2 linked regions of the Crateriforma conspicua genome follow. Each later gene encodes a partner of the first gene's protein in a complex. Links are inferred from orthologs where the notes say so. Each region holds a gene or a part of one and is shown on either strand. Other genes may lie near its edges.

Evidence for each region.
Region 2: the proteins of Mal65_RS27370 (region 1) and secY are in contact, whole or in part, in a crystal structure (PDB 3DIN), measured with the Thermotoga maritima proteins. The link is inferred for Crateriforma conspicua from one-to-one orthologs. Residues at the interface, in WP_004082002.1 of Thermotoga maritima: Glu261, Ala262, Arg263, Lys300, Ala301, Arg302, Thr303, Ile304, Ile305, Leu323, Tyr324, Asp325, Pro326, Val329, Ser330, Tyr333, Ile336, Lys340, Phe345, Val349, Glu363, Phe364, Tyr374, Ser375, Gly376, Gly377, Glu393, Ile395, Thr482, Ser483; in WP_004081795.1 of Thermotoga maritima: Glu108, Gly109, Glu110, Glu111, Ala236, Glu237, Arg238, Arg239, Ile240, Thr241, Ile242, Gln243, Tyr244, Ala245, Arg246, Arg247, Val248, Thr249, Gly250, Arg251, Arg252, Val253, Tyr254, Gly256, Ala257, Ser258, Thr259, Tyr260, Leu261, Pro262.

The regions. Positions count from the first base shown.
Region 1 is NZ_CP036319.1:798,482-814,349, forward strand. Bases 4,266-8,471 are described here. They hold Mal65_RS27370 (preprotein translocase subunit SecA), read left to right. Parts: upstream 4,266-4,578; coding sequence 4,579-8,271; downstream 8,272-8,471. Other genes in these bases: Mal65_RS02920 (3-deoxy-D-manno-octulosonic acid transferase), read left to right, coding at 8,345-8,471. Outside these bases: Mal65_RS02900 (secretin GspD/PilQ domain-containing protein), read right to left, coding at 1-2,037; Mal65_RS02905 (hypothetical protein), read right to left, coding at 2,048-2,710; Mal65_RS02910 (hypothetical protein), read right to left, coding at 2,715-4,214; more of Mal65_RS02920, read left to right, coding at 8,472-9,643; Mal65_RS26895 (Spy/CpxP family protein refolding chaperone), read right to left, coding at 9,905-10,774; Mal65_RS02935 (fasciclin domain-containing protein), read left to right, coding at 11,059-11,562; Mal65_RS02940 (TlpA disulfide reductase family protein), read right to left, coding at 11,769-12,386; Mal65_RS02945 (sigma-70 family RNA polymerase sigma factor), read left to right, coding at 12,754-13,413; Mal65_RS02950 (serine/threonine-protein kinase), read left to right, coding at 13,420-15,582; Mal65_RS02955 (ATP-binding protein), read left to right, coding at 15,735-15,868. UniProt on the Escherichia coli protein: Required for protein export, interacts with the SecYEG preprotein conducting channel.
Region 2 is NZ_CP036319.1:4,959,993-4,974,478, forward strand. The notes cover bases 5,400-8,223. They hold secY (preprotein translocase subunit SecY), read left to right. Parts: upstream 5,400-6,024; coding sequence 6,025-7,422; downstream 7,423-8,223. Other genes in these bases: Mal65_RS18185 (serine/threonine-protein kinase), read right to left, coding at 5,400-5,639; Mal65_RS18195 (adenylate kinase), read left to right, coding at 7,472-8,077. Also shown: rplX (50S ribosomal protein L24), read left to right, coding at 1-23; rplE (50S ribosomal protein L5), read left to right, coding at 110-685; Mal65_RS27550 (type Z 30S ribosomal protein S14), read left to right, coding at 753-938; rpsH (30S ribosomal protein S8), read left to right, coding at 982-1,377; rplF (50S ribosomal protein L6), read left to right, coding at 1,543-2,082; rplR (50S ribosomal protein L18), read left to right, coding at 2,148-2,516; rpsE (30S ribosomal protein S5), read left to right, coding at 2,612-3,145; rplO (50S ribosomal protein L15), read left to right, coding at 3,332-3,829; more of Mal65_RS18185, read right to left, coding at 3,996-5,399; Mal65_RS18200 (BamB-related PQQ repeat family beta-propellar protein), read left to right, coding at 8,362-13,014; Mal65_RS18205 (BamB-related PQQ repeat family beta-propellar protein), read right to left, coding at 13,064-14,486. UniProt on the Escherichia coli protein: The central subunit of the protein translocation channel SecYEG. Consists of two halves formed by TMs 1-5 and 6-10.

The sequences.
Region 1 (15,868 bases):
TTCCCGGGGCAACCCGACATGGTTGGGAGTGATCATTTCCGGGCGAATGAAAACGATCAATTCGCTTTCCTGGATCTCCGTGTCGTGGCTGCGAAACAACTTTCCGAAAAACTTCATGTCTTTCAGGTAGGGAACGCCTGCTTGCGATTCCACAACGCGTCGTCTGCGCAGGCCACCCAGGACAAAGGTCTCGCCGTTGGCAACCCGCACGACCGTTGACGCGTTTCGGCTGTCAATGATCGGATTGCCATTCAATTCGCCGACTTTCGTGCTGAACTCCGGTGCAACATTCAGTTCGATGGTTCCGTCGTCCGCGATACGCGGTTGGACGGTCAATGTGATACCGGCGTCCTCGAATTCGATATCCGCCACCGCACCACCGACGCTTTGTTGCGCGGTTTGGACGGGCAACCTTTCGACGATTTTGATTTCCGCTTGACGGCGGTCGCCGACGGTGATGCTGGGATTGGCCAGCAACTTGGCTTCTTCGGTTTGATCCAACGCGACGATCAGGCCTTCGACGTTTAGTTTCGATCCCGACGTTCCGAAAAGGAAACTACTGGACTTCGTCAGCACCGTTTCGGTGGTCGTTGCTACCGCGCCGGTGGTCGTGTCAACCGCGGTGGCCGCGGCGTCTTCGATCGGGGTGACCAGATCCGACAAAGCGCTCAATCGGGTCGCTGATCCCAGATTGCGACCGCCCGACCAGTTGATACCCAGGGCTTCGCGTTCGCTCATCCCGACGTCGTAGATCAACGCAGTGATGCGGACTTGTGGTCGCGGTCGGTCCAGTTGTTCGATCGCTCGGCGGGCAAGATCGACGCTGCGTGAATTGCCGCGAACCAGTATGCGGTTTTCATCCACGTACACCGCGACGGTCACGTCGGTGCCCAGGATTGATGCCAGTGATTCCTGCATCTGTTCGGCTTCGACGTACTGCAAGGCAAAGATGCGGATTTCATCGTTGGAATCGGTACCCAAAACGTCTGCCGTCGCCGTCGTTGATGATGCCGACGGCGTCGGTTCAGGTGACGTTCCAGCCTGCTGAGGCGTCGTTGGCGATAAGTTCCCGAAAAGGTTTTCGACCTGGCTGATCCGGTCCGGATAATCTCTGACCAACACACGCTGCCGTCCGACTTCCAGCATCTGGCCGCGTTCGGACAACAGCATCCGCGCCGCATCGACGACCGCGGCGGGGTCATCCGACGGCGGGATTTGCAAGGTGCGCGACACGAACTCGGGATCGTCCGTTCCGACTTGGTCCACCGGCAATACGATCAGACTGTTGCCCGTTTGCTTGTAACCGTAGCCGGAAGCCGACAAGATGGCCGAAAGAACTTCCCGTAACGGGGTTTCATGAAATGTCCCGCTGACGCTTCCCGTCACGGATTCACCGGCGACGATATTGATTTGCCAAAGGTCGCTTAGCAAAAAGACAACTTCTTGCAGCGGAGTTTCGCGAAACGTCACGGTCCCCCGCCGGTCCAGTGCTTCGGCAACGCTGGTCGGACGCATTGTCGTTGACGTGGCCGAGGTTCCCGGTGGCTGCGTTGGTCCAAGCGATGGGACGTTGTTCGCTTGGCCGGACGTGCCCGAGGAGGTGAATGTTGTTGCGGGCGATGAATCTTGTTGTGCCGATGCGATCGAAACCGGATCGCCAGAACGGATGACTTTGGCTTGCGGACGCCAAACCATGGGGCGTCCGCGAGAATCCAGTGGCGTTTCACCGGGCGCGATCGGAACCGCGGTCAGCGGCCGAAGTCCCAGGGGTGTCAATCCGTCGCCGCTGACCTTTGTCAGTGGAGTGAAACAAACGACAAGACAAAAGGCCGAAAGCGCAAAGCTCCACGCGGCGGCGGAAAAGCGCCCGGTGGATTCAGTGAAACCGGTCGTGTGCCGTTGAACGTTGTTGGCCCCGCAAAGGCGCTGGGCATCAGAAACGCCGTCACGCCCGACGACGCGCAGCACGGCAGCGAACCGTCGGCTGTTGCCTGCGTCCTTGGCGTCGAAAGAATGCGAATCGGCGTTGCCATCCATGGCAAAGGGCCTAATGAAGAAGTAGTTGTCGTGTTTGTTGTGTCGGACGCCTTGCGACATCCTCGTCGGGTTCATCGGGGCGGGCGAGCAGACCGAACACGGTGAAACGAAGTTCCAGTGCGACGGGCGCCTCCGGCTTCATCGTCGGCAACACGTTCATCGTTCGCGTGGTCATGTACCAGCGTTGGCCGCCAATGGCCGTCAGGATTTTTTCAATCGCTTCCAGGCTGCCGTCGGCCCGCAAATCGACGTCGTGTGAATGCAAGTCATAGGGTGACATCCTTGCGAATTCAGGCATCACTTCCGCCGTCGGATCGTCGTTTACCGTCGCCCAGGATCGTTTGTTTCCGGTGTGGACTTCCAAACTTCGAATTCGTCCGCCGCCTTGACGCACGATTTCGACCAATCGTTCCCGGACATCGGACCGGTTATCGGGAATCACCGAACGGTCGTTCAGCGATTTCAGTTGTTCATTCAGTTCCCTTTCCATCTTGGCCAAACGCAGGCCGCGGTGACGAATTGCCGTCAGTTCGACTTCCATCTTGTCGAACTCAGCCATATCGCGTCGCAGTTCAAAGTACTCATCGACCCAGGGCAGTCCGATGCCGATGATTGCCCCCAAACTTGCGGTTGCCACGATTAGTCCGACTATACGGGTGTTAAGTCTTTGCATGACATCAGTCCTCCGACGTCGAGTCGACGACAGGCAATGATTCTTTGTGCAGATGTAACCCGATCAAAAAGCGAATGCCGCGGGTTTGGGGCTCCGGGTTGGTGGCCTTCAAAGCGACCTGTTCGACCTCGGGCAACCGGCGAAACTGGCTGACTTGTTCATACACCAGTGATTCATCGGTGACGGTGCCGTCCAGCAGGATCTGGTGACCGTCTTCCACGTGAAAGCTGTTCAACTTGCAGCGATCCAGCAAACTCTGTGTGATCTGGCGAAGGGTCAGGTTCCAGCGAGGTTCCGCTGCACCTTTTTCGATGCGTCGAAAGTGGTCCACCAGTTGGCGTCGCTGGGCCAAGGTCATCATGCGTGCTTTGGTGCGATACACCTCGGCCTGCATGGCGTCGCGTCGTTGGATGGCACGATCGGAAAGACCACGTTGACGGTGGACCATCGCAAACGATCCCAGCAACAGCACCGCCGCAACGAGAGCCGGCCAAGCGATCCGAAGAAATTGTGTGGTGGTCGAAACATCCGGCGCACGGCGGACGTGGTCCAGTAAATCGGGAACGCCGTCGTTTTGGATTCCGATCAACAGCGGCAGGACCGTGGCCACGACTGCCGTCGTGCCGCTTTCGTGCTCCGATTGCTCCAGGATGAACTCGCCACCGGACACGTTCAGCACGGAGGCATCGATGTCGTTGGAATCGTCAAACAGATCTGCGGCGGCTTTGGCTTTTTCGGGGCTGCCACAGATCAGTAATTCGCCCAGGTTTCCGTCGGATAATTGCCGGTGTCGCTGGCAAAATCGGCGTAACCGTTCCAGGTGATTGATCACCGCGTCGTGGAAACCCTGCTCGTTGTTGGCCGCCGCCGGACGGTAATCCAAAAGCAACCGGCCTTCGAACGCGATGCCCACATCCCATTGGCGGCCGGTTCCGTCGGCGATCAGGGTCGGTGCCGCGTTGCAGTGGCCCAGGTGTCCGGCCAGACGTGCCAGGCTGTTCAGCGATGGTTCCAGCCACAAGACATTCAAATCTGCGGCCCGAAAGGCTTCATAGACCGTTTCGATCACGCCGCGGCTGGCTACACCGGTCACGGCGTAGTCGACCGAAGCAGCCAAACGTTCGCGAAAGGACCCGATGACCTTTTCACCCGGGCCCAGTTGTAGATAACGAGGGATCCGTGTGCCCAGCGTGTTCAGTTCGCTGTCGACGTCCTGGGGATGGCCGGTCGTAATCCGGGTCACGCAATAATCGCCGTCCAGTGACGCCACGGTTGTGCCCTGGTCCATCTGGTGCTTGTGTCGCCAATGGATCAGGCAATCGACCAGGTCGGCCTGTGCCGCGGGACTCAGCCATCCGTCGGGGCGCGGGCAGTGGATCGCCTCGATCGCGATCCGGTGGCTTGGACCCTCGGTCGGCGTGGCGATGGCCAGTTGCAACAGATCACGTTCGATACGCAACCCGAATCGCTGGCGGACGTCGGTGGTGAATGAACTTTGGGGCATGTCAGGCGCGGATTTCGATGGATGTTCCGCCGAAAGCTAGGTCACGCCGCGGGGCATTGCCGGCAGGATCGCCAAAGTTCTTCAGTTGACCCAAATTCTTTAAGCCCGTAACTTGAGAATTTGAAACAAGTTACGGCGATTTTATTGGGCCCGGTCCGGGACGATGCGGTCGCCTCGGACACGCCACCGGTGCGTTGAACTGGCACACTTGGTGGCTGCCTGCTAAAGAACACGCTTGCACAGCCTGTATCGGTCCGTCCGATCACGGCAGATTTTCCGCTTTTTGCGGTGTGGTCCCGCCCCACTTGGGCCGTATCCCATCGGGCGGCCGCTGATCGTCCAACGATCCACCCCCACAAGAAACATGTCAATTTTGGAAAGAATTTGGGACGCCCTCGGGCTCCTTTTCGGCGGTCTGTTCGGATCGTTCGATCGCCTGTTCACTTCCGTTTTCGGATCGGCCAACGCCCGTCAGGTCGCCAAGCTGCAACAGCGTGCCGATCGGATCACGGAAATGGAGCCCAAGTATCAGGCAATGTCCGATGAGGAATTGCGTGAACAGACGGCTTTGTTTCGCAAGCGGCTGCGCGACGGTGAAACGCTGGATGACATCTTGGAAGAAGCTTTCGCGGTATGTCGCGAAGGCAGCCGTCGCCATTTGGGCATGCGCCACTACGACGTTCAGCTGATCGGCGGCATGGTCCTTCACGGCGGCGCCATCGCCGAAATGGTTACCGGTGAAGGGAAAACTTTGGTCGCGACCTTGCCGGCGTATTTGAACGCCTTGGAAGGCAAAGGCGTTCACGTCGTGACGGTCAACGATTACTTGGCCCGCCGTGACATGGAATGGATGGCCCCGCTGTACATGAATCTGGGCCTGACGGTGAACGCCATTCAATCGGGCATGTCGATCGCCGAAAAACAGGCGGCCTACATGTGCGACATCACCTATGGGACCAACAACGAATTCGGCTTCGATTATCTGCGGGACAACATGCGTCCGGCGGCCAAGGGTGACGACCGTTACCCACCCGAAGCCCAGCAGTGCCAAGGGCCGCTGAACTACGCCATCATCGACGAAGTCGACAATATTTTGATCGACGAAGCGCGGACTCCGTTGATCATCAGTGGGCCTGCCGACCTGGACCTTGGACGATACAGCGAAGCGGATCGCGTCGCGAGACAGCTGACCAAGGAAACGCATTTCACGGTTGATGAAAAGCAACACAACGTGACGCTGACCGATGACGGCGTCCGCAAGGCCGAAGAATTGGCCGGCGTGGAAAGCTTTTACACCGCGGGCAACATGGAATGGCCGCACTTGATCGACAACGCGCTGAAGGCTCATTTCCTTTACAAGCGTGATGTCAATTATGTGATCAAAGATCGCCAAATCGTCATTGTTGATGAATTCACCGGACGCTTGATGGAAGGTCGACAGTGGAGCGACGGGCTTCACCAAGCGGTTGAAGCGAAGGAAGGCGTGCCGATCAAACAGGAAACTCAGACCTTCGCGACCGCTTCGCTTCAAAACATCTTCAAGATGTACAAAAAGCTGTCCGGGATGACCGGGACGGCCATGACCGAAGCCGATGAGTTTTGGAAGATCTACAAGCTGGACGTGGTGGCGATCCCGACCAACCGTGGATTGCAGCGGATCGAACACCCCGACTTGATCTATCTGACCGAAAAAGACAAGTTCGCCGCCTTGGCCGATGAAGTCGAACGCACCAACAAGTGGGACGTGTTGACCATCAAAGACGGCACCGAACTTTGGGGTCAGATCCAAGATGAAAACGACGAAACGATCCAAATCGTTCTGAAGAACGAGAAACAGGCCGAGTCGGTTCCGCGTTCAAAAGTCACCAAGGTCGAACGGCACGGTCGCCCCGTCCTGATCGGGACGGTCAGCATTGAAAAGAGCGAACGCTTGAGCCAGTTGCTGGAACGCCGTGGCATCCAACACGACGTTCTGAATGCGAAGAATCACGGTCGTGAAGCAGAAATCGTTTCGCAGGCCGGTCGCCTGGGGGCCGTCACGATCGCGACCAACATGGCCGGTCGGGGCACCGACATTATCTTGGGCGGTAATCCCGAGACGATGGCCTGGGCCCAGTTGCAACACAAATACGCAACGCGTTTGGATGTCCCCGACGACGAATGGAATGCGTTGGTCAAAGAAATTGACCAGCGTGAAAACATGTCGGTCGAAGGCCAGCAGGTTCGCGAAATCGGCGGGCTGTATGTGCTGGGGACCGAGCGTCACGAATCGCGACGGATCGACTTGCAGCTTCGTGGACGTTGTGGTCGACAGGGTGATCCCGGTTCCAGTCGCTTCTTCCTGTCGTTGGAAGATGATTTGATGCGGATCTTTGCCGGCGATTTCGTCAAGAGCATGATGGAACGTCTGGGAATGAAGGAAGGCGAAGCGATCGAATCATCGCTGGTCACCCGACGTATCGCCGCGGCACAAAAGAAGGTCGAAGAACGCAACTTCGAAATTCGAAAGAGTCTGTTGGACTATGACGAAGTCATGGACGAACAGCGGAAACGCGTTTACCGGTATCGCCAAAACCTGTTGGACGGACACAGCAGCCGCCAAATGGTGCTGGAACTGATTCATGGTCAAATCGACAAGTTTGTCGAAACCTTCTTGGATCCCGACTATGGCGTCGAATCATTTGCCGCGTTCGCCGGTGCCCAACTGAAGTGCCAGTTGGACCCACGCGAATTCCGCAACATGGATTTCGATATGGCGGATTCGTATGCCAAGGATCAGGCCGAGCGAGCATCGGAAGTGACCGTCAACGAAGCGGTCGAAGAAAACCTGCCTGAGGGCATGGAAGACGAATGGAACTGGAAAGCGTTGACCCACTGGGCCAACACGCGGCTGGAAGCCAATTACCAGGACCACCAGCTGAAACGGATGGATCGCGATGACATGATCGACGAGTTCATCGAAAAGGCACATGCACTGGTTGAAAAGACTGATCTGTCCGAAGGCCAACCGTTGCTGGATGCCGATTTCGGGCTGCGAACCCTGTGCGCTTGGATGCGACACAAGTTCGGCATCGAAGTCACGCCGGAAGAATTTCGGGAAGTCGAGGATCGTCGCCAAGTCGCCGCTGCGTTGATGAAGCGGGCCGAAGATGCCTATGCGGAAAAGGAAGCGGAGTACCCGGTGCTGACCGGCATTTCACGCTTCACGCAAAAACAGGGCGCGCAGGTATCCCTGGATCGCGAGGGCTTGGTCGATTGGGTCCGCGGACGATTCAAAGTTGAATTGCCCGTCGACGATGTCAAGCTGAACCGCGACGATCTGAAAGCGCAGTTGGTCCAGTACAGCCGAGACGCGATCGGCGATGTCGAAAGCCAACAGTCCGCCGCCCAGCAGCGGTTGAAGGACCTGTTTAGTAACGCAGACGATTCGACCACCGCGGCTGTCGCCGCCGGCGGTAACGGCACCCTGTCGACGATGGCCAAGTGGTTGGAAGAGGATTTGAACCACCACACACCGTCCGAAGACTTGGCACGGATGACGCGGAAGGAAATGGAATTGACCGTCAGCGGCGCGCTGGACGATCGATTCCACCCCGAAATGCGTCGGATGGAACGGCATATCTTGCTGAACATCGTCGACGAAGCCTGGAAGAATCACCTGCTGACGATGGACCATTTACGCAGCAGCGTCGGCTTGAAAGGCTATGCCCAAATGGATCCCAAGGTCGAATACAAACGCGAAGGCATGCGTTTGTTCGACGCCATGTGGGAAAACATCGGCGAACGAGTCACCGACTTGATCTTCCGCATGGAGTCGTTCAACGAAGACTTCATCCGCAGCACTTGGGTCGATGCACGCACGGCCAAGGAATCCGCACCCGCCCCGCAAAGCCAAGCCCAGGAAGTGGCCCAGCAAAGCAATGAATCCGGCGGCGGCGAAGATTCGAAAGCCGAACCGATCCGCCGGCAAGGTCCGCGGATCGGTCGAAACGATCCGTGCCCCTGTGGAAGCGGAAAGAAGTACAAGTCGTGCTGCATGCGGAAGACCGTCGAATAATCAGGCACGCACGACATCAATGATTCCGGTGGCTGACATGTAGCCACCGGAATTCGATCACGGATGATGTTCCATGTTCGCCAATTTCGTCTATTTGTTGATGCTGGCGTTGGCGTCGCCGTGGATCTTGTATCGCGTCATTGCTCATGGTCGGTACCGACGTGGCGGGCGACAGAAACTGTTTGGATTATCACCCGGCGATGCCAAACGATTGCGCGGCGATGACAAGCCGTGCATTTGGTTTCATGCCGTTAGCGTTGGCGAAGTCAATTTGCTGTCCAGCCTGGTGCCCGCGGTTCAGGACGCGTTGCCACCGTTCCGCATGCTGGTCAGCACGTCCACGGATACCGGATTCGACTTGGCGGTGGACCGTTTCGGAGCGGACCGTGTGTTCTTTTGTCCGCTGGATTTTTCCTGGGCGGTGAAGTCGACGATCCGCCGATTGCGTCCTCAAATGTTGGTGTTGACGGAGCTGGAGCTTTGGCCCAACTTGATCCGGTGCAGCGAAAAACTGGGCGTGCCCGTTGCGGTCGTCAACGGCCGGCTGAGTGCGACCAGCGCTCGTCGCTATCAACAGTTCAGCTGGTTTTTGAGACTCACGTTCCAGCGTATCGACTGGTTGGGAGCACAAGACGAATCCGCGGCCCAGCGTTTTCGTGATTGTGGATGTTCGGAAGTGGATGTCACCGGTTCGCTTAAGTTCGATGGTGCGCCGGATAACCGTGACGATCCCAGGGTGCTAGCGCTGGCGGATTGGGCCGGCGTCGCGCCCTGGCAACGAGTGTGGTGCGTCGGCAGTACGCAGGCCGGTGAAGAAGCGATGGCCTTGGCGGTGTACCAAGATCTTGCACCGAAGCACCCCGAGCTACGTTTGATCTTGGTTCCGCGTCATCAACAACGATTCGACGAAGTCGCCCAGCTAGTCGAAGATTCGGGGCTTTCATTGCGGCGACGCAGTCGATCGTCCGATGCCGTATCCGATGCCTGGGATGCCGATACCGTCATCCTGGTGGATACCATCGGCGAATTACGCCAGTGGTGGGGCGTCAGCCAGATTGCGACGGTTGGTGGCAGCTTTGGTGATCGTGGTGGTCAAAACATGCTGGAACCGGCCGGCTATGGGTGCGCCGTTTCTTTCGGACCGAATACTAAGAATTTTGCAGCGATCGCAGGCGGATTGTTGAAAGTCCAAGGGGCCGTGCGTGTTCAGGACGAAAAAGAATTGAACCAATTCGTTCGGCGGTGTCTGGATGACGTGCCGTCGGCTGATCGCTTGGGCATCAACGCGCGTCAGTACGTGGCCCAGCATCAGGGGGCGACCGGCCGAACCGTGGATGCAATGAAACGCCTGCTGCAGCTTCGGGCTGGCTAATTCTTGGGTGGCCACAACGATCGCCCAATGCACGCGAACGGCGGCCTGGGGAGTGCAGAAAAATGGCCTGGCAACCGGTAACGATTGCCAGGCCATCGATCAAACCATAGCAGGACAGACACTCACCCAATGAGTGTCTGTCCCTATCGGCGTCGTCGGAGCGTACGAGCGACAACCGAGTGCGGTTTGTTTTTTTGCCGGACGCTTTTTGCCGCGTCCGGCGTAAAGCCGCGGGACGACACTGTCCGTGGGGAATCTCAATTACTCGGGTCGGCCACCGCCATCGCGTCCGCCACGGCCACCGCCGTCGCGTCCGCCACGACCACCTCCGGGTCCGCCACCGGGGCCACCGAATCCGCCGCGGCCACCGCCGAATCCGCCACGGCGTTCGGGCATTTCAAAAGGCTTGCCCTTCATTTCTTCGAATTTTTTCTTTTGCTCGCTGGTCAGCACGGCAAGGGTTTCGGTTTCCAGCTTTTCTTGCATGCCGGCAAAGGCTTCCTGCATCGCTTCACGCATCTTGTCGCGATCACCCGATTCACGGGCTTCGGCAATCTTTTCCTGGATGCCGTCACGCAAATTTTCGCCGACCTTGCGGATCTTTTCCTTTTGCTCGTCGCTCAAACCCAGTTCTTTGACAACTTCAGCGTCACGCAGTGCGTTGATGCCTTGGGCTTGGATGTTGATCTGCTTCAGGCGGTCGTACTGCTCGGGAAACAGGACTTCTTCCAGTTGCTCGCGAGTCTTCTTTTCCGCCTTTTCACGCATTTCTTGCATCTTGGCGAAGGCCTCTTGGCGCTCCTCATCGCTCATGTCGCGGAAATTGGGCATGTCGCCACGCATTTCTTCCGCGATGTCACGGCCGACCTTTTCCAGCGTTTGGACCTGATCGTCCATCAGATCCAGTTCGCTGCGAACTTCATCGATTCGCAGCAGTTGCAGCATTCCGCCGCCGCCGCCGGGACCGCCACCACGACCGCCAAAACCGCCGGGGCCTCCCGGACCGCCGCCACGGCCTCCGAAACCGCCACCGCCGCGGCCGCCACGTCCGCCTTGGGCCGAAACATCAGATGCGATCAATGCCATCACAGCAACGCACAGGACCAAGGCGGTCAGACGCGTCAATTTCATCGTTTGGGAACTCGTGTTGAGAGTTGACATGAAGAGAAGACGATCGCGTGCGTGGGATGCACGAAATTGGCCCACGCCCGCTCGCGTTACTCTCATTCAAACCACGCCAGCCGCACAGGGTTTCGCGGATGCGAGGGATCACCGCGGCAAAATTTTTCAAGATCTTGCTTGCCGCGTCTCTACAGTCTGCCGATTCGCGAATGCCGACGCCTGTCACGGGGGGCGCCCCTCAGGCCACTGAACTTCCTATTGTCTGTTAACAATCCAAAAAAGGAACCGAAACGATGAAGCGTTTCATGCTGACCCTGGCCGCCCTGATGATCGTTCCCGCCGTCGCCAAAGCCGACGATCACAAGAGCGGTGAACACGCACAGAAGAACATTGTCGAAACCGCCGTTGGTGCCGACGGCTTCAAGACCCTGGTCGCCGCCGTCAAGGCGGGGGGATTGGTCGAAACCCTGAGCGGTGAAGGCCCGTTCACGGTCTTCGCACCGACCGACGACGCGTTCGGCAAGCTGCCCAAGGGAACCTTGGAAACCTTGCTGAAGCCCGAGAATAAGGACCAACTGGTCGCAATTCTGAAATATCACGTCGTTGCCGCAAAGGTCCCGGCCGCCAAGGTTGTGAAGTTGGATTCGGCGAAGACCTTGAACGGAAACGTCAAGATCGAAGTCACCGACGAAGGTGTGATCCTGAACGACAAAGTCAAGGTCGTGAAGACCGACATCATGTGCAGCAATGGCGTGATCCACGTCATCGACGCGGTCCTGCTGCCCTCCAAGGACTGATCGCCGACCGGCATGTTGGACGATTCCAACTTTGGTTGACGTCAGCCCAACATGAATCGATCTCAAAGCGGCCCCGGCAGTGTTCACTGCAGGGGCCGTTTTTCGTAGGTAAAGTGATCGCGAAACGCTCGTCGATCATTGCGTGTTGATGATGCCGCAATGATCAATGGCTCGGGAAAGTCTTCCGTTTCTGTCATCCGAACCGTTTAGGAATCAGATGTCAGTTCATCCAAGTAGGGGATGACGTCGTCATGATAGGTGAAGCCCGCTGTGTCTCCGGTGTCGACGAATTTCTTCAACAGCTTGCCGTCGGCCCCGTAGACGAACACGGCGGGAATCGACGGAATGTCAATGGCTTGGAAAACGGTGTCGCTTGCTGTTTCGCACAGATAGCTTTCGAACGTTGCATCCAGGGCCGTTAGAACGGCGCGGATTTTGGGCTCATAGGTTTCCGGTGGTTTGGTCAGACGTCCATCGAAGTCGACGGCGATGGCAACGAAGTCAAATTCATCGTCTCGTTCCCTGGCCAACTCCGCCAGCGCCGGCAGTTCTCTCAAACAAGGTTCGCAAGACAGGGACCAGAAATCGACCACGGTGATCTTGCCGCCGGTTTGAATTCGTTTCTCGATTGCCGGCCATGGCTCGTACCGGATCTCCGGTTCGCTTTTCTTGGCGGACGCCGTTTCGTCGCGGGCGGCGGGCTCGGCCACCGTCTTCGAGGCGTCGGTTGCCGATTCAGTGTTCGCAACAGATTCACTGGTCGATTTGTTGTCGGCGGTCCCGTCGCCGACCCCTTGGCCACACCCAGCGGCCAGCATCGTCATGCCACACCAGGCCAAAAAGATTCTCCGCGACCTGCCAAGAACTGTTTGCGATCGACGAATGGCCACTGGATCAACATTTCCGGGTTGATCATGACCCGTTGAAGCTGGAAAACCAGAAATCGTCTGCGTGGATTTGTTCATCGGTTCACTGATAGGAGTGCGAGGAAGGAGGTTGGACGCCATTGCCGGCAATCCTGTCGATGGCCGGTCGATGCGTGGGGCGGAAATGGATCGATGTTCAGCCCGGGAGACGATCGATTAGATTAGGGGGAACTGCGAGGCGTCACAAAGCGTGTCGGATCGTGCCGTTTGGATCAACGCGTCACCGGATGACGCGGACCGAGCTTTCGACCCCATGATCGACTCTATGACCAGCCTTCCGCCAGGCCCGCCGGCCGATTCCGACCCCACGTCGATGTCGACGGCCCAGTTGTTAGTGGCGTCCCAGCGAGGTGACAACGAAGCGTTCGGTCGATTGTTGGATCAGTACCGTGGTTACCTGTTGATGTTGGCTCATCGTTATTTGTCGGAACGATTGCGACGACGGATCGACCCGCTGGACTTGGTCCAGTGGACGTACCTGGAAGCCAAACGGGATCTGCATCAGTTTCGTGGCACGACGCCGGCGGAATTTGCCGCATGGTTGCGTGGCATGTTGAAACACAACGTGGCGTCGGCGGTCACGCGGCACGTGACGACACAAAAAAGATCGCTGAAACGCGAAGTTACCGTTGGCGATTTGAAGCAAGGGTCCGATGCCGCGTGGATCCAACAGATGCCGGGCAGCACCACCAGTCCCAGCGGTGTGGCGATCCGGGGCGAAGCGGTCTTGGAATTGTTAAACGCGTTGCACAGCTTGCCGGAAACACAAGCCGAAGCGATTCGTTTGCGGTATATGGAAGGCTTGCCGCTTTCGCAGATCACCGAACGCATGGGAAAATCTGAAACCGCCGTCGCCGGTTTGTTAAAGCGTGGCTTGCGCAAGCTGCGCGATCATTTTCAATCGCAAAGTAGTCCCTGGTGGTGATTCGTTTTGTCTGACATCGACCAGCACGATGATCGTTTGGACGAAGCCTTTGCGGCGTACCTGCGCAGTTGCGATTCGGGTGAAATCGGCAGCCGCGAGGAATTCTTAAATCAGTTCCCCGACATCGCTGACGAACTGCGTGAACTGATGGACGTGGCCGATTCCTTCGGGCGATTCGGCGGGCAGACTTCGCAACCAAAGGTCGTCAACCCGATCGCCGAAACCGTCAACCTGTCGGTCGCCGACCAGAACGATTCGATCGCGGACCCGGCCGCCACGTTGCCGATGGCGAATCGCGGACACGGTGATCCCGGTCCGACGTTACCGTTTGACTTGGGTGATTACCTGCTGAAAAAGGTGATCGGCCGCGGCGGTATGGGGGTTGTCTATTTGGCGCAGCAAAAGGATTTGCAGCGTGATGTCGCGGTGAAGATGATTCGAAGTGGCATTTTGGCCGACGAATCGGAGGTTCGACGGTTCTATACCGAAGCCCAGGCCGCCGCGCGGTTGCGGCACCCGGGGATTGTCGCGGTGTACCAATTCGGGCGCCGTGCCGGTCACCATTTCTTTTCAATGGAGTTCATCGAAGGAACGAATTTGCAAAGCCAGGTGGCCAAGGGGCCGATGGATTTCCAGCTGGCCGCACGCTATGTCCGCGATGTGGCACGCGCCATCGCGCATGCCCACGACAACGGCGTGCTGCATCGTGACCTGAAACCGGCAAATGTGCTGATCGATCCCGACGACCGCGTTCATGTGACCGACTTTGGTTTGGCCAAAACTGCCGACGCCGATGGTGGGATGACGGGCAGCGGTACCGCCGTCGGAACGCCCCATTACATGGCGCCCGAACAAGCCGGCGGTCACAGCGATCGTGCAAACCCCCAAAGCGATGTCTATTCGCTGGGGGCCATCCTGTTCGCATGCATCACCGGGCGTCCGCCCATCGTCGGCGACACCGTGATGCAGACATTGATTCGTGTGGTGCACGACCCCGCGCCGGCCCTTCGTTCGATTCGGGGGGACGCCCCGGCGGATTTGGAAACCATCGTCGCGAAGTGTCTGGAAAAACAACCGGGCAAGCGTTACTCGGGGGCCCAAGCGTTGGCCAGTGATCTGCAGGCCTATTTGGACGGCCAGCCCATCGCCGCCCGACCCCGGTGGTTGTTGACCAAGGCATGGCACTGGATCGAAGGTGTTCCGGTGGTTGCCGCGATCATGGGACGTCGACGTTTTCATACCACCGACCAACATCGCCGACTGCAAACGGCGATGTTGACCCTGATGATGTTCATGCCGGTGTTCGTCGTTGGGCTTGCCTGGTGGCGACACCATTTACGGCATTCGATGCCGGACCAGGTGGTGTTGGCCGGTGGCATGACCGACGGCGTCTATACGGATGTGTCCAATCGAATTGCACGGAGACTGGCTTCGTCCGTGGGGATCCAAACCCAGGTCGTCCCCACGGGCGGAAGTCTGGAAAACCAACAGCGACTGGTACGCGGCGAAGTCAGCATGGCACCCTTGCAGGCGTCTGCGGTTTCCGGGGACCCACTGTGTGTCATTGCACCGTTGTTTTACGAAGTGGTCCACGTGATGGTGCGTCGCGATAGCGGCATCCAAACACTTGACGACTTTGCCGGTCATCGTGTCGCGGTCGGTCCCAAAGCCAGTGGGTCACGTGTTGCCGCGGAGATGGTTTTCGATTCGCTGGGCTATGGATTGGATGACCCGCAACGTGATTTCACGCCTTGGTACGAATTGCGTACCGACTTGAATGTCGACATCGCCGTTGTTTGCATGGGGCGTGGCAACCGAGTGGTGCGGCGCTGGTTGCAATCGGGGCAATGGCGGTTGATGGAGGTTCCACGTGCGGATGATATTTCGCTGGAACACCCAACCTTGCGACCGATGCGGATCACTGCGGCAGACTATCAGGGATGTGATTTGCCCGATTCCGGCGTTCGGACGGTTGGTACGATGGCTTTCCTGGCCACACAAATCGATGCACCGGATCCACTGATCCTGCAAACGTTAGAAGTACTGTACGAGCCACCGTTGTTGGTCCCCGGGATGATCCACTTGAGCCAGACGACGGAATGGCAGGGGTTATCGTTTCATCCCGCTGCCCGCCGCTTCTTCGAAAGCAAAGCCGTTGCGGCTGATTGAATCCATACAAGCCGTAAAGTCGTCAACTTCTTTGGGCGAAGCGGACTTTCCATGGCAATGAGCCTGGCGCTGATCGACCGTCTGTCTCAGCAAACCTAGGGTTCGGTAACTGTTGTTCCGATTCCCCTGACGTTTGTTTGCTGTTCCCGTTGATGATTCAGCCAGCGGCCGAGATATTTGATCGCTACGGCGAAACGCCCGACCCAGGCTCCGAACGAAGGGGCACACCTGGACGTGCGGATCGGTGCGCAGGTGTGGCGGGACACGGGCGTTCGCTGCGCAGCAA
Region 2 (14,486 bases), 4.2 Mb from region 1 along the record:
CGGCCAAAGCCATAAAGTCGTAAACCGGCCGCCGAGACAACATCGGGGGCAACCGTCCAATTCAAATCGTCCGGCACCGCCGGCACCCAACGTCGCAATAGCCTGACCCATGGCACAGAACAAACCACGATTGCAAGAGAAGTACGACGAATCGATTCGTGCTGCCTTGAAAGAAAAGTTCGGCTTCACCAACCCGCACCAAATTCCTCGTTTGGAAAAGATCACGCTGAACATGGGCGTGGGTGCTGCGGTCGGTGACAAGAAGGTCTTGGACTTGGCGGTCGACTGCATGACCGAAATCACCGGACAGAAACCCGTCATTACCACCGCTCGCAAATCGATCGCCGGTTTCCGCTTGCGGGAAGGCATGCCGATCGGATGCATGGTGACGCTGCGTCGTGACCGGATGTACGAATTCCTGGATCGCCTGGTGTCGATCGTGTTACCTCGTGTCCGTGACTTTCGCGGTATCAACCGCAATGCTTTCGACGGACGTGGTAACTACACCATGGGTTTGACCGAACAGTTGGTTTTTCCCGAGTTGAATCCCGACAAATACACGCGGCCGCAAGGGATGAACATCACGTTCGTCACGTCCGCGAAGAACAATGATGAGGCTCGTGAAATGCTGTCGTTGTTCGGCATGCCGTTCAAGAGCGATCCGAAGAAGGAAGAAGCCGCTTAGGTTTCGCCCTGATCAAACATTACCGCCAGCCAAAACTATTGACCTTAGGCAAAAGCAGAAGCAAGCCGTGGCAAGCAAATCCAAAATCGCAAAAGCCCTGCGGACCCCGAAGTTTTCGACCCGTCGTGAAAACCGATGCCGGTTTTGTGGACGGCCCCGTGGCGTGTATCGCAAGTTTGGCATCTGCCGAATTTGCATCCGTGACAACGCCGACCGTGGTTTGATCCCCGGTCTGCGTAAGGCCAGTTGGTAGTTCGTGAGTCCAGTAGATAAGAAGACCGTGGAGCTTTACCGCCATGATGACTGACCCGATTGCCGACATGCTGACCCGCATTCGCAACGCCGTCCGTGTCGAACGGCCGTTCGTCGATATCCCCAGCAGCCGCGTCAAGCGAGGCATCGCCGACGTTCTGAAGCGTGAAGGATTTGTGTGGGATTGGAAGGAAGAAGAAACCGAACCCGCCAAGACGCTTCGGCTGGAATTGAAATACGGGCCCAACGGCGAACGTGTGATCCAAGCGATCAAACGCGTAAGCAAGCCCGGACGCCGGCTGTACAGCCGCGGCAAGGAACTCAAGCCCGTACTGGGTGGCATGGGCATCCAAATCATTAGCACCAGCAAAGGGGTCATGAGCGACCGCGAAGCCCGCCGCGAGAACGTTGGCGGCGAAGTTCTTTGCGAAGTCTCTTGATCCCACCCATCCGTCAACGACCGATCAGCGATGTCCAAGCGGCTGGCGCCGCCCATTGCATCGACACGATGATCGTGGACCATCGAAAACGATAGTCGCCCGTTGGCGATCCCGACAGACAACCCGATTGGGTCAACCGACAATCGAAACTGAAAGCTGATCGACATGAGTCGCATTGGAAACAAACCGGTCAAGATCGAAGGCGGCGCGAAAGTGTCCGTCAGCAATCGTGTGATCGAAGTGGAAGGCCCCAAGGGCAAACTGACGTTCCAACACCGTCCGGAAATCGACGTCAAAATCGAGGACGATGAGGTCAGCGTCAGCCGAAAATCAAACGTTCGTGTCGCACGTGAGTGCCACGGTCTGACACGCGCTTTGGTCGCCAATATGATCGAAGGCGTGACCAAGGGCTATGAAAAGCGTTTGGAAGTCGTGGGCGTCGGTTATCTGGCGATGGTCAGCGGCGATACCTTGCAGCTTCGCGTCGGCTATGCCAACGAACTGCATCGCAAGATCCCCACGGGATTGAACGTGACCTGCCCGGACCAGACGCATATCGTCGTCCAGGGCTGTGACAAGCAACAGGTCGGCCAATTTGCCGCCGAAATCCGTGCCCTGCGTAAACCTGAACCTTACAAGGGCAAGGGCGTGCGTTACCAAGGCGAACAAGTCAAGATCAAGCCTGGTAAGGCAGCCACCAAGTAGTCGGCCCGTAACACCAACGGCCGCGATAGGGTCAACGCCCTTTCCATCGAAGGCAAACAAACGTCATGGACAAGAACAAACAACTTCAGAAAAAACGGCTTCGCCGCCGCAATCACGTTCGCAATCGCCTGCGTGGCGACAACACGCTGCCGCGTTTAAGTGTGCACCGTTCGCTGAAGCACTTCAGTTGCCAGCTGATCGACGATTCGTCCGGCAAGACGCTGGCCAGTGCCAGTACCCGCGACAAGGCTTTGCGTGAATCGATCAAGGCTGGTGGGAACTGCGACGCCGCGGCCGAAATCGGCAAGGCGATCGCCGAAAAGGCGTCCGCCGCCGGAATCAGCGAAGTCAAATTGGATCGTGGACACAACAAGTACCACGGTCGTGTTAAAGCGTTTGCCGACGCCGCCCGCGAAAGTGGCCTGAAACTGTAACGTCAGTGAAACGCTGACCATCACGCATTGCACGGTCCGGCCAAACGGACCGCCCCCCTTTACGAACCGACCGTTCATGCCGACGGGCAAAGATCATGAGTAGCGGACCCCGCAACAAACGAAAAAAAAACGAAGAACCCGCTGTCGGTGACGGCATGCTGGACCGCGTTGTGAAGATCAAGCGTTGTGCCGCCGTGGTCAAAGGCGGTCGACGGTTCAGCTTCGCAGCGATGGTGGTCGTCGGTGACGGCCAAGGCAAGGTCGGCTGGGGCTATGGCAAAGCCAACGAAGTCCCGCCCAGCGTTCAAAAAGCACAAAAGCAGGCCAGCCGTAGTCTGGTCCAAGTCCCGTTGGTCGACGGTTCCATTCCGCACCAAGTTTGGGGTCACTTCGGTGCCGCCAAGGTGCTGTTGGTCCCCGCCGGTGCTGGTACCGGTATTATCGCCGGTCAGGCCGTGCGTGCCGTTTGCGAAGCCACCGGTATCCACGACATTTTGACCAAGTCCTACGGCACCAATAACCCGGTCACCTTGGTCAAGGCGACGTTCGACGCATTGGAAAAGTTGCGTACGATTGAACAAGTCGCTGCCCTGCGTGGTTTGGAACCGGCCGAGTTGGTCGAGAACTGAATCAGTTCGCCAAACTTCATTCCGGTCGATCAAGGACGCCCGGATCCGTGGTTCACGCCGACGGACGAACATCCTTGACGCGAATCGACGTTTAGATTCGTTTACAAGCCCATTATCGCATAAAATGTTCGCGGCCATTGCCCATGGTCCGTTTGAACGACCAGCCAATCGACTTGGTGATAGATCATGAATTTGAACGATGTGCACCGCGGGATTACCAAGAACCGGGCCCGCAAACGAATCGGCCGTGGGATCGGTAGCGGTCATGGCAAGACGGCCGGCCGTGGACACAAGGGACACAAGAGCCGCAGCGGTTACAGCCGCAAGCCCAACTTCCAGGGCGGTGCGATGCCGATGTTCCGCCGCATCCCCAAACGTGGTTTCAACAACCGCTGGGCGACCACCGTCTTTGCCGTCAATGTCGGCCGTTTGAACGCGGCATATGATGATGGTGCGACCGTCGATCTGGAATCGATGAAGGCGAAAAATTTGGCGTCAGGAACGTTCGACGAAGTCAAGATTTTGGGCGACGGCGAACTGACCAAAAAGCTGACCGTCACCGCACATCGCTTCAGCAAATCGGCCGAAGAAAAGATCACCGCCGCCGGCGGCACAATTAACAAGCTGCCGCCCAAACGCACTCCCAAAGAACGCGTCGAAGCCCTCAAGTCAGCATCCAACTGACGGATCCTGGTAAGTGATGGCTGCGGCCAATAGCTTTCCGGCCGAACGAGATCGACCATTCAAAACGCCAAAGCATCGTGACACCGTCACGATGCTTTTTTTCGTTCCGCATCGTCGAACTACGTCTCCAAAAACCTGTTGATCGCGCATCTGCAGTTTCGACCGACTAGATTAAGGCTGCGGTTCGGCCACGTTCGGCTGATTCCTTCATTGCGGCTGGGATGGCGATCAGGTGAGCAATTAACTGGACCAGCGCCATGCAGCAGATGAACAGGTGAGCAACGTAGCTTGCCAGAGGATTGCCTTGATAAGCAGAAAAGGCGGCCTTGGCTCCGAACAAAACGGATGCCAGCGCACCGACGAACACCAGGCTCAATAGTATCCCGATGGTCACGCTCCAGCGTTTTCGCCGGATCGTCCGAAAACCATTGATCAGCAGCGGCAGGTGGGGAAAGAGTGCGACCGGGATGGTTTCCTTGAAGAATTGCCAATTGTCGACGGAGAAAGGCACCTGATACCCCAATCCCATCAACACGTAGTGACTGTACAGATTGCTTAGAACGGCGATCTGGATCGCGACCGTAACCACGCCGGTCTGCGTGATCCGTTCGGGCCGACGACACCACAGCCAAAACCGACGTCCCAGGGAAACACGGCGGATTCGAATCGGGTTCTCCGACGCAAACAGCCGCAGGTCATCGCGAAGGGCGGCTGCCGTCGAATAGCGGTCCGACGGTTCCCGCTGCAGGCACCGGGAAATGATCGTACGCAAGTCGCGTGGCAGTGTTCGCAATGGCATCGTCGAATGCACGTTGACCGAACGAATTTGATCCAGAACCAACGTTAACGTTTCACCATCGAATGGACGCTTGCCGGTCGCCAACTCGTGCAGGACGACCCCCAAAGCGAACACATCACTGGCCGGGCCGATCAGATCTCGACGACACTCCGCCTGTTCCGGTGCCATGTACAGAGGCGTGCCCAAAAACATACTTTCAGTAGTCTGATCCAATTGCACGTCCATCAACCGAGCCAAACCAAAGTCGGTCACTTTCGGATGCAGGGCGGCAAGATCCGATCGCGGATCCGTTTGGTCATCACGCCCCACCAGCAAAATGTTCGACGGCTTCAAATCCAAATGGACAATGCGACGGCCGTGACAATGCTGAATCGCATCGGCAACGGCGGCCATGAACCTAGCCGCGTCGTAAGGATCCCGTGGTTGCGGATTCTTCCGCATCCAAGTCGCCAGATCGCCCCCGTCGCACCACTGAGATGCGATGTAGGGATAGGGGCCATCCGATCCGACCTGCAGGATCGACACCAGATTCGGATGATCCAGCTGCGCCGCCGCCCGCGCTTCGCGAATGAAGCGACGTTCCACGTCTGGCGACAGCATGACTTCCACACGAGGCACCTTCAGCGCAACTTCACGATCAAGAGCCGGATCACGGGCATGAAAGACGTTTCCCATGCCACCACGGCCGACCAAGCGGGTCAGCTCATAATTTCCGATCTGCTTCAGCGGCGATCGAGAGAATTGACTGTCGACCGGCGTTTCCGCCAAGTTCATCGGGACCCCCGGGGTCTCGTGAACGGTCGATTTGGATCGCCCCGGCGCCGACAAATCGAATGCCGCTAACGGCCGATTTCCGTTCTTTGCCGCTTCCACCAACGAAGCCAACCGATCACGACGCTGATGGTTGTCGCCGCACAGGTCGTCCAATAGATCCTGTCGTTGCACAGGATCATCAACGCGGCAAAGTCTCCTGACAGCTTCTTCGTCGGACAACGCGTCGTCGGATGGCACGGTTACCTCGTGTTGAACGTCACGACAGAACTGGGAAATCCCGGTCATTCTGCTCAGCGACGCGATTCAGCGATAGTTGATCCGGAGTGAAATTCCGCTGGATTTCGGGCCTGGCAATCCCCTTTCTGCAGCCTTCGCGTCGGTCAGCGGAGCGTCATTGCAACCATCCATCGGTCCACAAACCATGAAGGATTTTGCTACGGCGATCACCTTCGGCGGGCAAGAAATAGCGGAAAGAAACTGGGAAAACTGCCCGACATCCCGAATCACGGGGTTTTCTGCGGTTGCCGAAGGCAAATTTCCGACCGTTCAGCCTCGCGGACCAACCGGAAAATCGCTAATCTTCGTCTTTTCTGCACGCCATCCCCGTTGTCCGTTCTGGCACATGTTTGAAAAGCTTCGAATCGTCTTCACCATTCCCGAATTGCGGAAGAAGGTGCTTCTGACCATCGGGTTGCTGGCCGTTTATCGGATCGGTTTTCACATCCCGTTGCCGATGGTCGCCACGAACTTGGGCGAATCCTCCGGTGGTGCGGCCGACTTCTTCGAGCGGGTCAGCATGTTCGCCGCCAGCGATCTGCGCCAGGCGACGATCTTTGGTCTGGGGATCATGCCCTACATTTCGGCGTCGATCATTTTCCAATTGCTGGGCAGCGTTTACAAACCGCTGGAAGAGCTGAAGAAGGAAGGCGAGGCGGGCCGCAAAAAGCTGAACGAATACACGCGTTATCTGACCGTGGCGATTTGTTTGGTCCAAAGCTACATGTACCTGAAGTTCATGTTGATGGCCGGTGGCCCGGGTGGCTTCGGAAACATAAACCCGAACTTTTTGAACGCCGAAGGCACCGGCCTGTTTTGGGGCTGGCAGATCGTCGCCGTCCTGGTGATGACCTGCGGGACGGTGTTCCTGATGTGGTTGGGCGAACAGATCGACGAATACGGTATCGGCAACGGCATCAGCCTGTTGATCATGGCAGGCATTTTGGCCCAGATGCCCAAAGCGTTGTATGAACTGATCCGAAACATGAAGCCGCAACTGACCGGGCTTAGCCGCGGACAGGTCGGCATTGAAACACTGATATTGTTGGTCTTGTTGTTTGTCTGTGTTGTTTTCGGCGTGGTCTTCATCACGCTGGGTCAACGCAAGATCCCGACGCAATCGGCCAAGTTCACCCGCGGACGCCGGGTTTACGGCGGCACGCGTCAATTCTTGCCGCTGCGGATCAACCAAGCCGGCGTGATGCCGATCATCTTCGCCAGCAGTTTGCTGATGATCCCCGGCGTTTTCTTTGGGTTCATGGCGGGTCTGTTTGAGACCGATTCGTCGTTGTTCCGCTGGCTGAACATGATCGGATTGTCGATGCAGGACCAAAGCTCCTATTTCTTCAATCTGCTGTACGTCGCGCTGATTTTCTTCTTCTGCTACTTCTGGACGGCGATCACGTTCAACCCGAAAGAAATGTCGGACAACCTGAAGGAAAGTGGCACGTTCATTCCGGGGTATCGTCCCGGTAAGCGAACGACCGATTACCTGGAAAAGGTGATGGTACGAATCACCTATGTCGGCGCCGCGTTCTTGGGATTGATCGCGATCGTCCCGACGATTGTTTACGGTTCGTTGGGTGTGCCTTATTCGATCGCTGGTTTCTACGGTGGAACGGGCCTTCTGATCGCCGTCAGCGTCGCGTTTGACTTGGTGCAGAAGATCGACAGCCACTTGGTGATGCGAAACTATCGCGGGTTGCTCGAAGGTGCCGGTGGCGGAACGTCCCCCGTCGTCTGATCGTGGCCGTCGCACGACCGTTTCGTTTCGCTTCTGACTCGGTGAATCTTTGAACGCATCCAACCGACGTGGCGTCGATCACAACGACGCCCCCGTGTTCCGGATCGTCTTCATTGGTCCGCCCGGGGCAGGCAAGGGCACCCAGTGCCGGCGTCTGTCCGAACGTTTGTCGATCCCGCATTTGTCGACCGGCGAAATGCTGCGTGCGACCAAGGACGGATCGGAGGTCGGCGAATTGGTGGCCAGCTATATCGACGGCGGCCGATTAGCCCCCGACGATTTGGTGATGAAGATCCTGACCCGTCGTTTGGAAAAGGCGGATTGTTCATCGGGCTACCTGCTGGATGGTTTTCCGCGGAATGTCCAACAGGCGCGGCTGATGGACGATTACTTGAGCAGCCAAGACGAACAGCTGACCCATGTCATTTCGCTGTGCGTCCCCCAGGAAATCTTGATCGAACGTTTGGCACGTCGTGCGGAAACCGAAGACCGCGATGACGACACCGACGAAACCATCCGGGTCCGCCTGGAAATCTTTGAATCGCAAACTCGGCCCGTTCTGGACTATTACCGCCAGTCCGGCATCCTGACCGACGTTGATGGCACCGGAACGATGGACGAGGTTTCGCAGCGTCTGCTGGCATGCGTTGTCTAATCGGGCCCGCTGGCGGTCTGGACCGAGTCGATCGACCGGGCGAAGTCTGACCAGATTCAGCGTCGGCTAGATTCGGTGATGACCGCACGGCGATACGTCGGTCCTTTGTCATCGCCCGCGAAGACGCGCGTGTTGGATTCCCCTGTAGGGGGCATCGACGGCAGATCGCACGATTGATCGGTGTATCGCTGGGGTGAACGGGTTTTACAATGGACTCGGTTGAAAGCACCGTATTCTGCAATCGGCGAATCGATTCATTTGCCATCATCACATCGGATCAAACGATGACCTTGTCTTTCCGCTTTCGGTTTTTGTTGGTTTACCTGGGCTGGCTGGCGATGCTTTGCGGCACCGTGTCGGCCCAAGGCCTGCCCTTTCAAAATCGCGCCGAATCATCCGCGGGCTTGATCACGCCACCACGCGCAGTGCGACAGATCTTGAGCGACGCCCAGCGAGCAATCGATCAACAGCAATGGAGCGATGCCGTTGCCGGCCTGGGCGATTTCCTGCAGCAAGAGACCAGCGAAGCAGCCGACCTGGCGCTGACCCAAGACTATTTCCTGGACTCGGTCGACCAGGATCCCAACGCCACGTTGTCACAAAGCTTGATCCGCCAAGCCCGCCAGATGATCGGCGATTTGCCGGCCGACGCACGCGAGACGTATGAATTACTGTACGGCCCGTCGGCACGACGAATTTTCGACCAGGCGACCCGGCAACGTGATTGGCTTGCCTTGGCCGAAGTCCGACGTCGGTATTTCCATACCCAGGCCGGGTATCTGTCTTCGATCGTCCTGGCACGTCGCGCGTGGCAGCGTGGCGAAGCCTTGCATTGTGCCATGCTGTTGAAAGACATCATTCCGCAAGCCGACGCTTCACCGCACATCGACGCATCGGTTGTTGCTTTATTCGCGGTCGCAGCCCACCAATCGGAACTAAGCCTTGAACCGGAGTTGAAACTTTCCGGGCCGGTTCCTGCGGTTGGCGATGCCGAGGCCATCGCCGCCGGTCAGAGTCGTTCGGGCGAATCATTACGACAATGGTGTAACGATGCGGCGACGATCGGCGATTTGGCGTCGGCTCGATGGAGGCAGAACTTCGGCTTGATGGGAACAACGCCGGACCGTAACGGAGGTGCGTCAGGGCAAATGCCGCTGACTCGGCCGGAATGGGTGGTCGAATCAACCGCGTCGCCCCGGGAATCCGAATTGCTGGCTGACCAAGCCGAACGGTTCCGCAGCCAAGGTGTTCTGCTGCCACCCAGTGCCCAACCGCTTTCGATCGACGGCCAAGTGATGGTTCGGACGACCAAATGGTTGACCGGAATCGATCAGTCAACCGGCAAGATGGTTTGGACCTTTCCGTGGTATTCCGCCCAGGATGCGTTGGATGATTTCGAAACGCCGCATCCGTCGCTGAGCGAGGAACAGGAGGTCGCACAATTGGTCCAGCGGGTTTGGCATGACCTACCCTATGGCCAGCTTTCCAGCGACGGCCAACGGTTGTTCTTGCTGGACGGATTGGACGACCTGGAATCGTTTCGTATGGGCAACAGCGCGATGGGGTTGCGATCGCGGCGGGAAGCCGCCAACACCCTGGTCGCTTTAGAGCTGAAGACACAGGGCAAGTTGCTGTGGCGGATTGGGGCCGATGAAGACGAAGCCAGCACCTTGGGCGACGCCTTTTTTTTGGGACCGCCACTGCCCATCGATGGCCGGTTGTATGTCTTGGCAGAAGTCAGTGGCGATTTGGGACTGTATTGCCTGGATCCCGCAACCGGTCAAGAAATCTGGCGGCAAACGTTGGGTTCGATTGATGGCTTGCCGGTGCGATTCGATGCACAGCGAAGATTGGCCGGCGCGATGCCAACCTACTATCAAGGGCTATTGATTTGTGCGACCGGAAACGGCTTGGTGGTCGCGATTGATTTAGCGGACCGAACGTTCCGCTGGGCCCGTCGTTACCCCCGGCCTCGTTCCGCTGCCAACAACAGTTTCTTTGATCCCGAACGTAACGATCTTGAATCTACCCAGCGTCGATGGGCCGACGGCGTCGCAATCGCCGGCGACGGTCACGTGGTCATCACCCCGGTCGAAAGCGACCAATTGATCGTTTTGAATGCGGCGACGGGGCAATCCAGTTTTCGCGCGAAACCCCGAAGCGGTGAACTGTACGTTGCCGGAATTCGCGACGGCAATTACATCTTGGTCGGCCGCCGTCAGGTCGCCGCGTATGACCTGGATTCGGGAAAAAAAGTCTGGGCGACCGATGATTCGGTGTTTGCCGGCGATCAAGAGGTGGCGGGTCGTGGAGCATTCGGCGATGGCGACTATCTCGTGCCCACGACGCAACAGGAATTGATTCGGATTTCAACCGCCGACGGATCAATCACCGGTCGTAAAAAGGTCGACTTTCCTTTGGGCAATCTGGTGGCATCCGGTGGCGAACTATTCAGTCAAACCGCGACCGAAGTTGTCATGGCATCTGGGATGAGTAGTTTGCAACCGGACGTGCGTCTTCGTCTGGAACAGAACCCCGACGACGTGATGGCGCTGATCGACCAAGCGCAACTGATGCTGGAAAACGGCCAGCGTGATCAGGCCGTTGACGTGCTGCACAAAGCCGAAGCGTTGGACAGTGACAACGATGAAATCGATCAACTGCTGGTGTCGGCAATGCTAGAACAGCTACGTGAATCAGAAAGCATCGATACTGATCTGATTGCCAAGCTGGAACCAAGAATCGATCAGCCGGAACAGATGCTGGAATTCCAACGCTTGAAGGTGGACGGGTTTCTGCGGCAAGGCCAGCCGGAACAATCGTTGCGTGAACTGTTGGCATTGTCCGCAATGGTGTTGGATTCACCCGAAAGCGATGGCACGGTGGTTACCGGATCGCAAACCGTTTCGGTGCATGAATGGATCGCCGGCCGCGTAACGCGTTGCTATCGAATCACCGAAGACCAAACCAACGAGGTTTCGGTTTCCGAAGAGAACCTGGACGATTTGGTCAGCCGCACCTTGTCCGAACAGTTGGCCCGACCGACCGCGCAGCTGCAAGAATTGTTGCGGCAATGGTCGCCGACAGGATTCGCCGACCAGATTGGCCAGGTGTTGTTCGAGCGTTTGAAAACGAAACGGCAATATCATTTGATCGAACGGATGGCACTGGGCACACTGCCGCATCGACGCTGGAAAGAGCTTTCCGACGACCGGCTGTACATGTTGGCGTATGCCTACGCAAAGTCCGAGATGCCGGAAGACGCATCCGCGGTCATCGCCGAACTGGCAAATCGAACGGCGATTGATCGATTGGCCGAAGCGGATTGGGCCGGCCCTTTACCTGATTTGCTTGGACAGCGAACCGCGCCGTTGGATCTGTGGCCCGATCGTGTCGACGTCAGCTTGGACTTGTTGACGCGAGCCAGTCCGACCATGGCCATGTCCAATTTCCAAGCGTTGCAGCGTCGCTTTGCCACTTTACGTTTATCGTCGGAATCGGGACGGACGTTTTCCGGGTGGGAGATCGGCACCAATAGCAGCCAGTCACTGCAAGTGCGTGACGCGTTGGGACGTGCGCGACCGATCGCGTTGTCCCCGCACCCCAATCGCAACGGCATGCGGGAATATGCAATCAGCGGAAGCCTGGCACTGCTAAGTGTGGGTACGGAACTGATCGCATTGGACATGACCAAAGTTAATGACGCGATGCAACCACCGATGATCTGGCGGCGAGAATTGGTCAGTCGCGAATCAGGCGTTTCATCCGTGCGTACCGAAAACGATTTGGGCGATGTCATTTATCGCAACCGCATCAGTAGCGGAACGATGATCAACGGAATGCTGCCGGAAATCAGTGTGGGACCGATCTTGGGCGATCGCTTCTTCGTATTTCGAAACGGCGAATTGATGTGCCTGGACGCGATCACCGGCGACACACGATGGCGCACGACCGACGCACCACGCACCGGCGTGCTGGTCGTCGACGGATCGCGTGTGGCCCTTGTCTCTGACGAAACCAACGAGATTCGAATCTACGATCTTTATGACGGGACGTTGACGAGCCAGAAGCCTTGGAATCATGGCGATCTGTGGGGCCGCAGCGATCGCTTTGTCGTCGCGATTCAGGCCGACGGTGAAGATGATCAAAACGAATCACTGCGTCGCCGCGTGATCATGGTCGACCCATTGGCCGATGGCAGCGGTGTGATGATCGAATCTGACAACTGCGTCGTGTCCCGTTCCAGCCAGTCCACCGAAGATTCGTTCGGGGATCTGTTGAACGGACGTTGGGTCACGATTCTTAACCACGAAGGCAAGCTTGTCGTCTGGGATTTGCAATCAGGAAAGGAACTTGCACGCGAATCGATCGACCTGTCACCGGGGCACCTCGGGTTATCCAGCGTTCAAATGCGAGGTGGTTTGGTCATTCTGCCGCAAGTCAGTATGCCGGCAAGCAATGACATCGAATCGGAAAAACTGGACGGCCGCACAACAGACAATCAAAAAGAAGCGGGAGCCGCGTTGGCATTTGATAGCGTCACCGGCGAATTGAAATGGCGGCAAGATTTCGAACTTCCTTGGGGCGTGACCTTGGACCAACCCGCAGCTTCACCGCTGTTGCTGTTCACACGTTTGCGTAGTGCCTATTCAACGCAAGGAAAGCGTGAACAGTCATTGGATTTCCAAGCCATCGATGTTCGAAACGGCAAACTGATCGCGCAGCAATTGCGAAACGACGTCGGATCCAAGTTCACGTTCCGCGATACCGAACAAACGTTGCTGCCACACAACAACATCAAAGCGCGTATCGATACCCTGACGATCGACTTTCAGTTCCTGTTCGAATCCCCTAGCAATCCGGCTGGACAACCGGATGCTGGCGATCAACCAAGTTCCAGCGACGAGATTGACGACACGACGCCGGAGCAACCTTAGGATCAAGGTCCGCCGGGCCAATCGGGTCGAAGCCTGATCGATCCCGCAATCACTTCATTGGAAATTGCAAACACAGCACTGTTTGATCGCCACGCAGCAGAATCTGCGGAGCGAGATCGGGGACGGCCACCCACAGGGGCGCGGACCAACACGGGTACTGAAGTGCTGGGTTTGTATCACCGTTTGCAAAGGCTTCCTCAGTCGCCAGATCATGCGAAGCTTTAATCGACAGTGCTTCGGGATCGGCCTTGGCGATGTGAAGTGTGCCGCGTTCCTCCAGGACCAGCAAATGGTCCCCCACCGCGGTCACGCTGCTGCGTCGGCGTTCCAATCCAGTCCATTTGACGGTCCCCGTCATCAAGTCCACACAGCGAAAATCGCTGTCCGGGGCGTTTCTGCCACTGCAGCCGTAAAGGTAACCGTTGACCAAAACCGGCGTCGCCCAGTGGCAGCGCATCGCCATGCGTCGACGATCACGACGTGGGTCTTGCCAAACGGCGGTCGGTGATTCGGATGGATCCACCTCCAGCAACACACTTCCCACTTCATAGCACTCGCTGATGAATACCTTCGATCCATCGACCACGGGGGTCATAGCATTGACGCTTTCCAGCAAGTCCGATCGGTGATGGAACTTCCAAAGGGTCGTCCCGGCCTTTGCGTCGACGCACCACAAATGATCACGGGCCAACAATAAAACACACGCTTTGTTGTCGATCTGAATCGGACGTGGACTGCTGTAGCTGGCCAGATCGTCAACGGCTTGCCACCGCACTTGGCCGGTGTTTCGATTGAAAGCAACCAACCCGGTGCCATTTGGGCTGACGCGGTTCAACTGTCCCGGCGGAACTACTTGGTCTTCGTCGGGGCTTCCGCCCACCATGACAATGACCAAATCATCGATAACAAGCGGAGCCGAACCGACGCCGAAAAAGTTTTGGACCACCGCGAACTGATCAACGGTTTCCACCGACCATCGTTCAGTGCCGTCGCTTAATGATCGACAGGTCAGTCGACCGCGAACCCCAAGCGTATAGACACTGTCTTGGTGCACGGTCGGACTCGATCGCGGTCCCGCTTCGTACCCGTACAAGTCCTGGTATCGACATTCGTTTTGTTGCGTCCAGATAATTTGTCCCGATGCCAAATCCACACATCGCAGTCGTTCCGTGATGGATGACCGGCGCCCAACGACGCGGCGGTCGGTGGAATCGGGTGCCGCATCAAAGTGATAGTATCGATCGGCCGCGGTGACACCGATGCCGTAACCTTCGCCGACCGGCAACGACCAGGTGACCGAAGGCTTGCCGTTCCAGTCGACTCGATCGGCGGCTTGGATCAAATCCGCGTCGTGGACGATGCCATCGAATTGCGGCCCCAAAAACCGCGGCCAATCCGCCGCCGACTGACCGGCCGATACGATGACCAGTGCCAATGCGGTCACCCAAGGTGCAATCACGTTGGGGACGACC